2 regions of the Rhodoluna lacicola genome follow, and region 1 is predicted to be linked to the other one. Evidence: predicted binding sites of a transcription regulator. Region 1 holds the regulator's gene; the other holds the start of a gene.
What was found. The regulator LexA, encoded in region 1, represses DNA repair genes until DNA is damaged. The targets are predictions, from matches to a motif close to TCGAACANNTGTTCGA.
Positions count from the first base shown of each region.

Region 2: RHOLA_RS06485 (DUF6504 family protein) is a predicted target of LexA. The motif match lies at 2,941-2,956, and genes of this name have one in related genera.

Region 1 is NZ_CP007490.1:494,391-499,585, forward strand. Features, by position in the region: gene RHOLA_RS02395 (class I SAM-dependent methyltransferase) at 1-479, opposite strand, end outside; gene hflX (GTPase HflX) at 521-2,047, shown strand; gene lexA (transcriptional repressor LexA) at 2,093-2,773, opposite strand; gene RHOLA_RS02410 (LysM peptidoglycan-binding domain-containing protein) at 2,968-3,258, shown strand; gene RHOLA_RS02415 (histidinol-phosphate transaminase) at 3,327-4,421, shown strand; gene hisB (imidazoleglycerol-phosphate dehydratase HisB) at 4,473-5,072, shown strand; gene hisH (imidazole glycerol phosphate synthase subunit HisH) at 5,073-5,195, shown strand, end outside.
Region 2 is NZ_CP007490.1:1,331,784-1,336,978, reverse strand. Features, by position in the region: gene RHOLA_RS06490 (DNA polymerase III subunit alpha) at 1-2,617, opposite strand, end outside; gene RHOLA_RS06485 (DUF6504 family protein) at 2,614-2,901, opposite strand; gene RHOLA_RS06480 (putative Ig domain-containing protein) at 3,145-5,195, shown strand, end outside.

The DNA of each region.
Region 1 (5,195 bases):
AGATAGGCGTCAGCCTCTGAACGCAACCTAGGTAGCCAGGTAAGCAAAATTTCGTGCAACACTTCTTTGCCAACGCGAATAGGCGGGTTTGACCAAATTCCGCTGAACTGCAAATCGCTTGGAACATCCTCTGGCTTAACGCATTTGACATTATTAAGACCAAGGCGAGCAGCATTGGCTGCAGTTAATTCCAATGAGCGCTCGTTCACATCAATGGCCCAAATGGTTGCCTTTGGCGAGTTCGAGGCTAGGGAAAGTGCGATAGGGCCCCAGCCACAACCAATGTCAAGAATGTCACCACCTGCCGGTGCCTCATCCAAGTGAGCGAGCAACACATTCGTACCCTGATCAATGTGATCTGGGCTGAAGACTCCGCCTGCAGTGATAACCGTAACATCGTGACCATTGATCGTGACGTTGATTTCTTTTGGCTTGTAATTGCTGCCGGGAGTCTCAGAGAAGTAGTGTTCCGAGGACATAGCGAAACACTATTACAGATAGGCAAACTAGTGTTAGTTGCGTGAAGAACAAAGACAACCACGAGGAGTTCGGCGAGGATGATTCGCCAACTTTCACCCACGGGTCATCCCGCGGTGACGAGGTTGTTGAGCGCATTCTGCGTCGTGGTGAGCGCGCTGCAGCGTTAGGCGCTGTCGAGACTCACGGCTATAGCGACACAGATGGCGATCAATACGATCTTGAGGATCGCTCCGCTCTAAAACGAGTTGCTGGGCTGTCCACCGAACTGCAAGACATCACCGATGTTGAGTATCGCCAGCTGCGCCTTGAGAAAGTAATTCTGATTGGCCTGTGGGGTAACAACACGCTGCTGGATGCCGAAAACTCGCTTCGTGAGCTGGCCGCTCTCGCCGAGACAGCCGGCGCGACTGTGCTGGACGGCCTGTTGCAACGCAGAGCTAACCCAGACCCGGCTACCTTTCTTGGAAAGGGTAAGGCCCAGGAGCTAAAGCAACTGGTGCAGGCCGCAGGCGCCGATACGGTCATCGCCGATACGGAGTTAGCACCCAGTCAGCGTCGAGCCCTTGAAGACGTGATCAATATCAAGGTGATCGACCGCACCGCAGTAATCCTGGATATCTTCGCCCAGCACGCCAAGAGTCGCGAGGGTAAGGCCCAAGTGGAATTGGCGCAGCTTGAGTACCTATTGCCTCGACTTCGTGGTTGGGGTGAGTCAATGTCGCGTCAGGCCGGTGGTCAAGCTGCCGGTGGTGTGGGTATGGGTTCACGTGGTCCAGGTGAAACCAAAATCGAACTTGATCGCCGCCGCATTAATACGCGCATGGCAAAGCTTCGTAAACAAATTTCGGCCATGAAGCCTGCGCGTGAAACCAAACGCGCTAATCGTGAGCGCAACGCGATTCCGGCGGTAGCTATCGCTGGCTACACCAATGCCGGGAAGTCCTCTTTGCTTAACCGAATGACCCAGGCAGGTGTGCTGGTGCAAAATGCTTTGTTCGCCACCCTTGATCCCACGGTGCGAAAAGCAAAAACACCCGATGGTCGGGACTATACGCTGGCAGACACCGTTGGTTTCGTGCGCAACCTTCCTCATCAGCTAGTTGAGGCGTTTCGTTCGACGCTGGAAGAAATTGCTGGCAGTGATTTGATTGTGCACGTGGTTGATGCATCTCATCCGGATCCATCTGGTCAGATTGCCACCGTTCGAAATGTAATTGGTGAAGTTAGTGCGCGAGACATTCCGGAATTGATCGTTTTCAACAAGATTGACCTAGCCGATGAAACTCATCGCATGGCGCTTCGGGGCATGGAACCGAACTCAATCGGTGTTTCAGCGCGCACCGGTGAAGGCATCGAAGAGTTAATGCAAATTATTGCTTCGCTTCTTCCAGAGCCGAACGTTGAAATTGCTGCGCTGATTCCTTACGACAGGGGAGACCTGGTTTCGCGTCTACATTTGAACAGCAGAATTATGGTCTTGGACTATCGCGAGAATGGAACTTTCGTGCGAGCAATGGTCAAACCCGAGATGGCAGCGGAACTAAGTGCCTATCGCGTAGTCGTTTAAGATTTTTTCTCTTTGCGTAGCGCAAGAGCTACGCAACGCAATAAGTTAGACGCTACGCAGTACCGCTACAACCTTTCCAAGAATCACGGCGTGATCACCAAGGATTGGTGCGAACGATGAATTGCGCGGCAGCAACCAAGTGTGACCGTCTTGCTGCTTGAAAGTTTTTACCGTGGCTTCGTCTTCAAGTAATGCGGCAACGATGTCACCATTTTCTGCAGTCTGTTGTTGACGAACCACAACCCAGTCGCCATCGCAAATTGCCGCGTCAATCATCGACTCACCCACAACTTTGAGTAGGAACAGGTCACCCTTGCCGACAAGTTGGCGTGGCAGCGGAAAAATCTCTTCAACGTTTTGCTCCGCGGTGATTGGGCCACCGGCAGCAATGCGGCCAACCATTGGCACCATGGCAGCATCGCCAATCGGTGTTGGATTCTCGGCTACCTGACCGTCCTGACCCTCCCAACCAGCGACCTCGATCAACACATCGATAGTGCGTGGGCGCTTTGGGTCGCGGCTTATGTAGCCGGCAAGTTCAAGCTGGTTGAGCTGGTGGCTAACACTGGCAGGGGAAGACAAGCCAACTTCAAGGCCGATCTCTCGCATGCTCGGCACATAACCGCGTTCAGCCTTAGAGCGCTGAATCGTCTGAAGGATGCGCTCCTGCATTGGGCTCAAACTGGAGGCGCGACGGGTAGGGCGCTTCTCGTCTTTTTCTTCCATTGCGGGCCTTTCCTGGAGTTTTGCCTTTATTGTCGGAGGCCTCTGTTATGGGACCTTTATCGAAACTGTATTCGCTATTTTGGGCAAAATCAAACACATTTTCGAAAAAAAGAGAAATATCTTGACAAAATGTCGGACTATGGGCGTATTCTTGTTCTAAAGACGAACAGTTGTTCGAATAGAAAGGCAAAAAGATGTCTCAGACCCCAGCAGCACGAAAGTTCTTCCGTACCGCCGTCGTTGTGGCCCTTGCTACAACCAGCATCTTTGGTTTTGTAAACACCGCCACCGCAAATGGGCAAGCCAGCAGCTCAGCTGCCAAGTTCGAATACATCACGGTGTCAGCCGGGCAAACTCTTTGGGACCTTGCCGAGCAAGTTGCCCCAAATACCGATCCACAGGACTGGATGCAGGATGTTGTAAACCTAAACGGCCTTACCTCGACTGATCTAAAGCCAGGACAGCGCATTGCCATTCCACAATAATTTTGATTTCAAATGGCAAGCCATTTGAAATGGCATAAATCTCGTTTCAAGGCTCAGGGTAACCTTGGGTGGTGGCTAAACTCGATGACCTCCCAATCCGCGACGACCTAAAAGGTCGTAAACCATATGGCGCGCCTCAGTTGGCAGTGCCAGTTGCGTTGAACGTCAACGAGAACACCCATCGCATCCCAGAAGAGGTAGCCGTAGACATCATCGGTCGCCTAGCGGCAGCAGTACTAGACATCAATCGATATCCAGATCGGGAATTCCTCGCACTGCGCAACGCTCTTGCGAATTACCTAGGCGCCGATCTAAAGGCAGAAAACATTTGGGCCGCAAACGGTTCGAACGAAGTTTTGCAGCACATCTTTCAAGCTTTTGGTGGCCCAGGTCGTAGCTCGCTTGGCTTTGGTCCCACCTATTCCATGTATGCATTAATCGCCCAGGGCACTGGCACAATTTATGTCGATGCCCCCCGGTTGGATCGCTACGAGCTTTCACCTGAACTCATTCGCGAAGCGATTTTGGAACACAAGCCAAATATCGTGATGCTTTGCTCACCAAACAACCCAACCGGAACCCCGCTAAGTCTTAGCTGCATCGAAGCCGCGTATGAGGCAGTTACCGAAGCAACCGGAGGAGTGGTTGTGGTCGATGAGGCTTATGCAGAATTCGGTGGCAACACAGAGGTAAGTGCAATTAATCTGCTTGAGGGTCGCGAGCGCCTATTGATTTCTCGAACCATGAGTAAGGCGTTTGCCTTTGCCGGTGCACGCGTTGGCTACCTTGCCGCCGATCCCGCAGTCATCGACGCTCTTCGCCTAGTGCGCCTTCCGTATCACTTGAGTTCTTTCACTCAGGCGGCTGCTGAGGCAGCACTGGATCACGCAAGCACCATGCTGGCCACCGTGAATGACATTCGTTTCCAGCGTGACCGCATCATGCTTGAACTCAAAGACTTGGGCCTAGATCCTTATCGTTCCGATTCAAACTTTGTCTTGTTCGGTGGACTTGAAGATCCAAACGGGGTATTCGAAGCACTGTTAGCAAAGGGTGTCTTGATTCGCAACGTAGGAATCCCAGGCACACTTCGCGTGAGTGCCGGTACAGAGGCGGAGACCTCAGCTTTCCTTGAGGCGCTTCGTCAGGTGCTCAAAAAGTAGTCCTTCGCTAAGATTGAGTAATCATCCATCGCATTCGCGAAAGGCAACTTCATGAGCCGTACTGCAACTTTGCAGCGCAAGACTTCTGAATCATCGATTGAGCTAACCCTCAGCCTCGATGGCACTGGTCGCGCCGACATTTCTACCTCGGTGCCATTTTTCGACCACATGCTTACCGCCTTTGCAAAGCACTCACTCGTTGACCTAACCGTCAAAGCAACTGGCGACACCGATATCGACGTGCACCACACAGTCGAGGACACCGCGATCGTTTTGGGTCAGGCAATCAGGCAGGCTCTCGGCGACAAGGCAAAGATTGGTCGCTACGGCGATGCAACCGTTCCCCTAGACGACGCTTTGGCTCGTGCGGTAGTTGATGTTTCAGGTCGTCCTTACCTTGTTCACACCGGGGAGCCTGAAGGCTTTGAGTATCACCTAATCGGTGGTCACTTCACCGGTTCGATGGTGCGTCACGTTTTTGAGGCAATCACTTTGAACGCCGGAATCACCGTGCACCTAACCGTGCTCGATGGCCGTGACGCCCACCACATTGCCGAGGCAGAGTTCAAGGCTTTTGCTCGCGCGTTCCGTAAGGCCGTTGAGGTTGATTCACGCGTTGAAGGAATTCCTTCGACCAAGGGTGCACTGTAAGTGGTCGCACCCCGCGTAGTCGTTCTCGATTACGGAAGCGGTAACGTTCACTCGGCTGCAAAGGCGCTCGCCGAAGCCGGAGCCAATGTTGAGTTAACTCGCGATCGTGATTCTGCATTAAAA
Region 2 (5,195 bases), 590 kb from region 1:
ACGGCTGCTCTTCAATGATGCGCGCGATCTCGGCCTCGCTAATTCCCTGCACCTCGGTGAGTGACATGCGAACACCGATGCTGTCTGCAGATTTTTCTACACCGTTTCTTTCAACATGGCTTATTTCAACTCTGTATTCATCGGTGGATTTGTTTACATCAATTGGTAAAAGTTTTACGCCAAGCCGGCGAGCTTCACTAAGTAGCAATCGGCGCGGATACATTCCAGGGTCGTGGGTGAACAGGCCAGCCATAAATTCGGTGGGGTAGTGGGTCTTGAGCCACGCACTTTGATATGTTGGCACCGCAAAAGCGGCACCGTGCGCTTTGCAAAAACCAAAACTGCTGAAGCCCTCAAGAATCGACCAAACCCGGTCAATCACATCTTGCGGATATTTTCTGGCGGCCGCTTCTTTGCGAAAAAACTTTTGCACCAGGTGATTTTTTCTTGGGTTCTCTAGCGAGCGACGCATTTCATCGGCCTTGGCTAAACCGCAACCGGTCATTGTGTTTAGAATTCGCAGAACCTGCTCGTGAAAAACTACGATTCCAAAAGTCTCGCGAAGAATTGGTTCTAAATCTTTGTGCATGTAATCCGGTTTGGCAAAACCGTGACGACCATCAAGATATGGAGCAATCATGTTTCCCTTCATTGGGCCCGGGCGAAACAGTGAAATCTGAATGGTTAGGTCATTGAATTGAGTTGGTTGGTGCTTGCCGGTAAGTTCGCGTTGACCCGGGCTTTCAATCTGAAAAATACCAAGTGTGTTTGTGGTGCGAATAGCTTTGAAGGTTGCGGCATCGTCGCGCGGCACAGCATCAAGATCAAGCGCCTTGCCGTGCACGCGCTCAATCTCGCGAACGGCATAGGCCATGGTGCTTTGCATGCGCACGCCAAGCACATCTAGTTTCAAGAAGCCCATTGGGTCCATGTCATCTTTATCAAACTGACTCATTGGCAAACCAGCCCCCGATGGCTCCACCGGAGTCAGGTTCAACAAACTGGAATCACCAAGAATCACCCCGCACGGATGCATCGAGATGTATCGGGGTAGCCGGTCAAGCCGCTCCGTGATATCAACCAGCAGGTTCATGCGCCGATCTTCTTCTACGGCGGCGGCAAACTCGGCCAGCTCTGGCTTGCTGCTCAGCGCCCCGCGAAAACTGCGGGCACTGAAGCGCCACATGTTCTTGGCGATGTCATCGATCTGGTTGTCATCTAGCCCAAGCGCCAGGCCTGAATCCCGCATTGCCCCGCGACCCCGATAGGTGCTCTGCATCGAAAGCAGGGTGACCCGCTGACTGCCGTAGCGTTTGAAAATCGCCCGATAGATATCGTGCCGTCTGGCTGATTCAACATCGATGTCGATATCGGGCAAGCTGGAGCGCTCTGTGCTTAGAAAGCGCTCGAACAATAAATCGTGCTCAATTGGATCAACCCCGCTGATGCCAAGCAAATAATTCACCAGCGAACCGGCACCGGAACCACGCGCTTGACTGCGTATCTTCATATCGCGAATCATTTGCGCCACATCGGCAACGGTTAAAAAATATGTTGCAAAACCAAGTTTGTTGATGGTGATTAGTTCTTGACCTAATCGGTGTTGCACCTGTTGCAGCAATTTACCTTTTGCATTTGGGTAGTAGCGCTCAATGCCGGCGTGTGCTTTTTGCCAGAGCACCTCAAATGGATTGCCATCAATCCCAAGAGCAGATTGCTCTGGAGTCTTTGGTTTACCCCAACCGCAATCATTCACAGGATCAAGTCGGCAGCGTTCGGCAAGTTTTGCGGTGACATCAAACAGTTCAATCGCACGTGCGCGGTCTTCAGTGATTTCAATTGCTAGCGCCAGCATCTTTGCTTGCGGTTTTAACCACGCTTGCGCATTTGGTTGCGACTCAAAAAGACCAAGTGCTTCAAGATTTCTTGCCGCATCAAGAACGTCGGCGGTAAGGGCGTCATCGGGTTCTAAATAACGCACAGCATTGGTCAGCACCGCTGGAATTTTGTGCGCATCGGCCAGCTCAACCATGCGACGAGCTTGCACACTTGAAAAAGATGTGCCCGGTTCGGTTAGGTGACTAACAATTTCAATTGCAAAGGTGCCGGGGTATTGAAACAAGCCCTGCCAATTTTCTAGCAGCGCCTCGGCACGATCGCGATTACCGGCAACCACCGCGTGACCAACGTCACTGTCTGGGCCAATCAGCAGCGTGCAGTTGCCATTGGCAAGTAGCTCGGCAAGTGTGCGACGACCAATACCAACTTCTTTTTTTGAAGAGCGAGTGGCAAGTCGTTTGTTGTGCGCGGTAGAAACAATTTTGCAAAGCGTGGACCACCCCGCCCCCTTGTTGTTGCCGTGCGCCAAAATTACGCAGCGCCCCAAGCTAGAACCATCATCATCTAATACGGTCAGGTCAACGCCAACTATCGGTGTGATGCCAAGTTGCAAACAAGCACCGATATGTTTGACCGCGCCATAAAGTCCGTCGCGATCGGTGATGGCCAGTGCGCTGAAACCCTGGGCAACGCTGGCCTCAACCATTGCCTCTGGCCGGGTCACGCCGTAGTGCCCGCTGAATGCCGAGGCCACGTGCAGGTGAGTGAACGAGCTCATGAGTGGTAGATGCGCACCAGGTGCCAGGCGTGCTTTGAATCGTTGCGGTGCATGATCTCGAACATGCCGGTCTCTTGAGATTCGTTGGCGGCTTTGACCCGCCACATCTCAACCTCAAGCACCCCGGGGCCGATACCTCTTTGTACGTGGTTGGCCTCAGACCACCACTGCTTGCGGGCGAACCAGCGAACCGGCTTGGAAAGCACGGCGTAGGTAGCGCCCTGCCAGCTGAATTTGACCGGTTCACCAGCCTGGTTCACCGATACGGCAATGGTTTTCTCCATGATTACCCTCGTTTTGGACGTTTTACACAGATTTTGAGTTCGAACACTTGTTCGAATGTTAAGAGTGTATGGGGTAACGCCGACAAAGCAAATTCAACCTTGGTGTGGCCAAATTTGGGCAAATTTAGGTCCGTACATTAACAAACACCAACATTTTTAATGTTCGGGTAGACCCCATATTCGGAATTACGCAAATTTAGACCGTAGTTTAATTTGGTGAACCATTTATAGGGAGAAGTTCGCATGCACAAGGCCAAAACATCAAAGCTACTGATTTCGGTAGCCGCTGTATTTTCACTGATCTTTGGTGGGGTAGTCGGAATCTCGGCCCCAGCGCAGGCGGTAACTAATGGCTGCATCCAGTCAGGTTTTCAGCCGAACAACTGCACAACTGAAAAAACACCAATTTCAAACATCAACGCCGAAACTAACGCGGCGAATTTGTTGACCACTGCGACTTGTGCGACTCCAACAAACGTGTCTCTTAATAAGGTTGTACCAAAATCTAGCTCTGGCTACGAGTTGCTCTCTCTTGCGACTGCAACCACAAACGCCGTCAGTGGCGCCGCTGGTTTGAATTTTGCAATTAATGCTGGAACTATCACGTTGGGTGGAACAGCACCCGCAACCACACTTTCAACAACTAATTACATTATTTTGGCGAGATGCGGGTCAACTGATTACGCATTTTCATTCAGCATTACCATCACATCTTCAAGCGGCCCCGTTCTTTCACCAGACGTGCAAATTGTTTCTGGAACAGACAATGTTGCAATCACAGACACCGCTTCATACACCGTGACTCGATTTACTGGAGCTCCAACTTTTACAGTTAGCCCAGCACTACCAACAGGTTTGACCCTTAACTCTTCAACTGGTGTGGTTTCTGGTACCTATGTTGGAACAATGGTGGAAACCACATATACAGTCACCGCCACATATACAACCGAAACAGCTACTGCAACTATCAAAATCACAATTGATGCCGCCGTTCAGCAACAGCAGCAAGGCGGCGGCAGTGGCGGAGCCGCAGCACCAGAACCAAGTCGCAAGGTAACTATTTGTCACCGCACACACTCAGAAACAAATCCTTACGTGCGTATCACCGTTGACTACAACTCAGTAAATAAAAAGAGTGGTCACCAGGGGCACGATGAAATTTTTGCCGGCGAGCACGTTTTCAAAGCTGGAATTTATAAGCGCGCTAAGGACAAAGACTGGGGTGACATCATCCCTGCGGATCCATCGGGGTTGAACCGTTGGAAGCCACTCAACTGGACCGCACTCGGCGCCGATATCTACAACGGCAAAGTTGCTGGCTGCCCTGCATTTGATGCGGTGAAGTACTACAACGCACTTCGTGAAGCAGGAGTTCCAGAAAAGAAGATCAAGCAAGAAATTGGTGAGATTGAGGCCGAGCAAGCTGAGGCCGAGCCAACCGTCAAGAAGACCGATGTAAAAGAAATCAAGTACACCGGTACAGATAAAAATGTTGCTGAAGCGGACAACGATAAAGTCACTATCTGTCACCGCACCAATTCAGTGACCAACCCTTACGTTCGTATTACTGTGGCAGCATCTTCTATCTATAAGAATGCTGGTCACTACGGTCACGATGAAATCTACGACGGAAACCACGTCTTCAATTCGGCCGTGGATTACCCAAATAACAAGAAGGACTGGGGTGACATCATCCCTGCTGACCCAACCGGCAAGAACCGCTGGGCGGCGCTAAACATGACTCCACTGGGCAAGAAGATTTACGACGGAACCGTTGAGGGCTGTGCCGAGAAGTCATTGCAGACTCTATACAACGAGCTTCGCGAAGAAGGCAAACCTAAAAAGGAAATCATTGCCGAACTAGAGAAGATGAAGAACACCGATGAAGATCCAAAAGACATCGATGAACTTACCTACACCGGAACCGATCCAAAGACAGAGAAGACTGAGCCTAAAGAGCCAGTGGCACCTGCAGCTGTAAAAATTCCAGACCAGTCACTTTCAGGAATTGTTTGGTTGGACATCAACAAGGATGGTTTGAAAGACACCAATGAACCATTCATGAAAAACATCAAGCTATACGTGGTTCAGGTTTCTAGCATTCCAGCACCGGTTACCCCGGCAAACATTTTGGTTAATGCAACCGTTCGTCGTGCAAATCTTCCGGTGAAGGCCGCTGCCGTTGCCGAAGTACTAACCGACGAAAATGGTTTCTACCTGTTCCCAAGTTTGGGAGCCGGTGACTGGATGGTTACCACAACCGTTCCAGATGAACTGTACGTGACTTACGACAG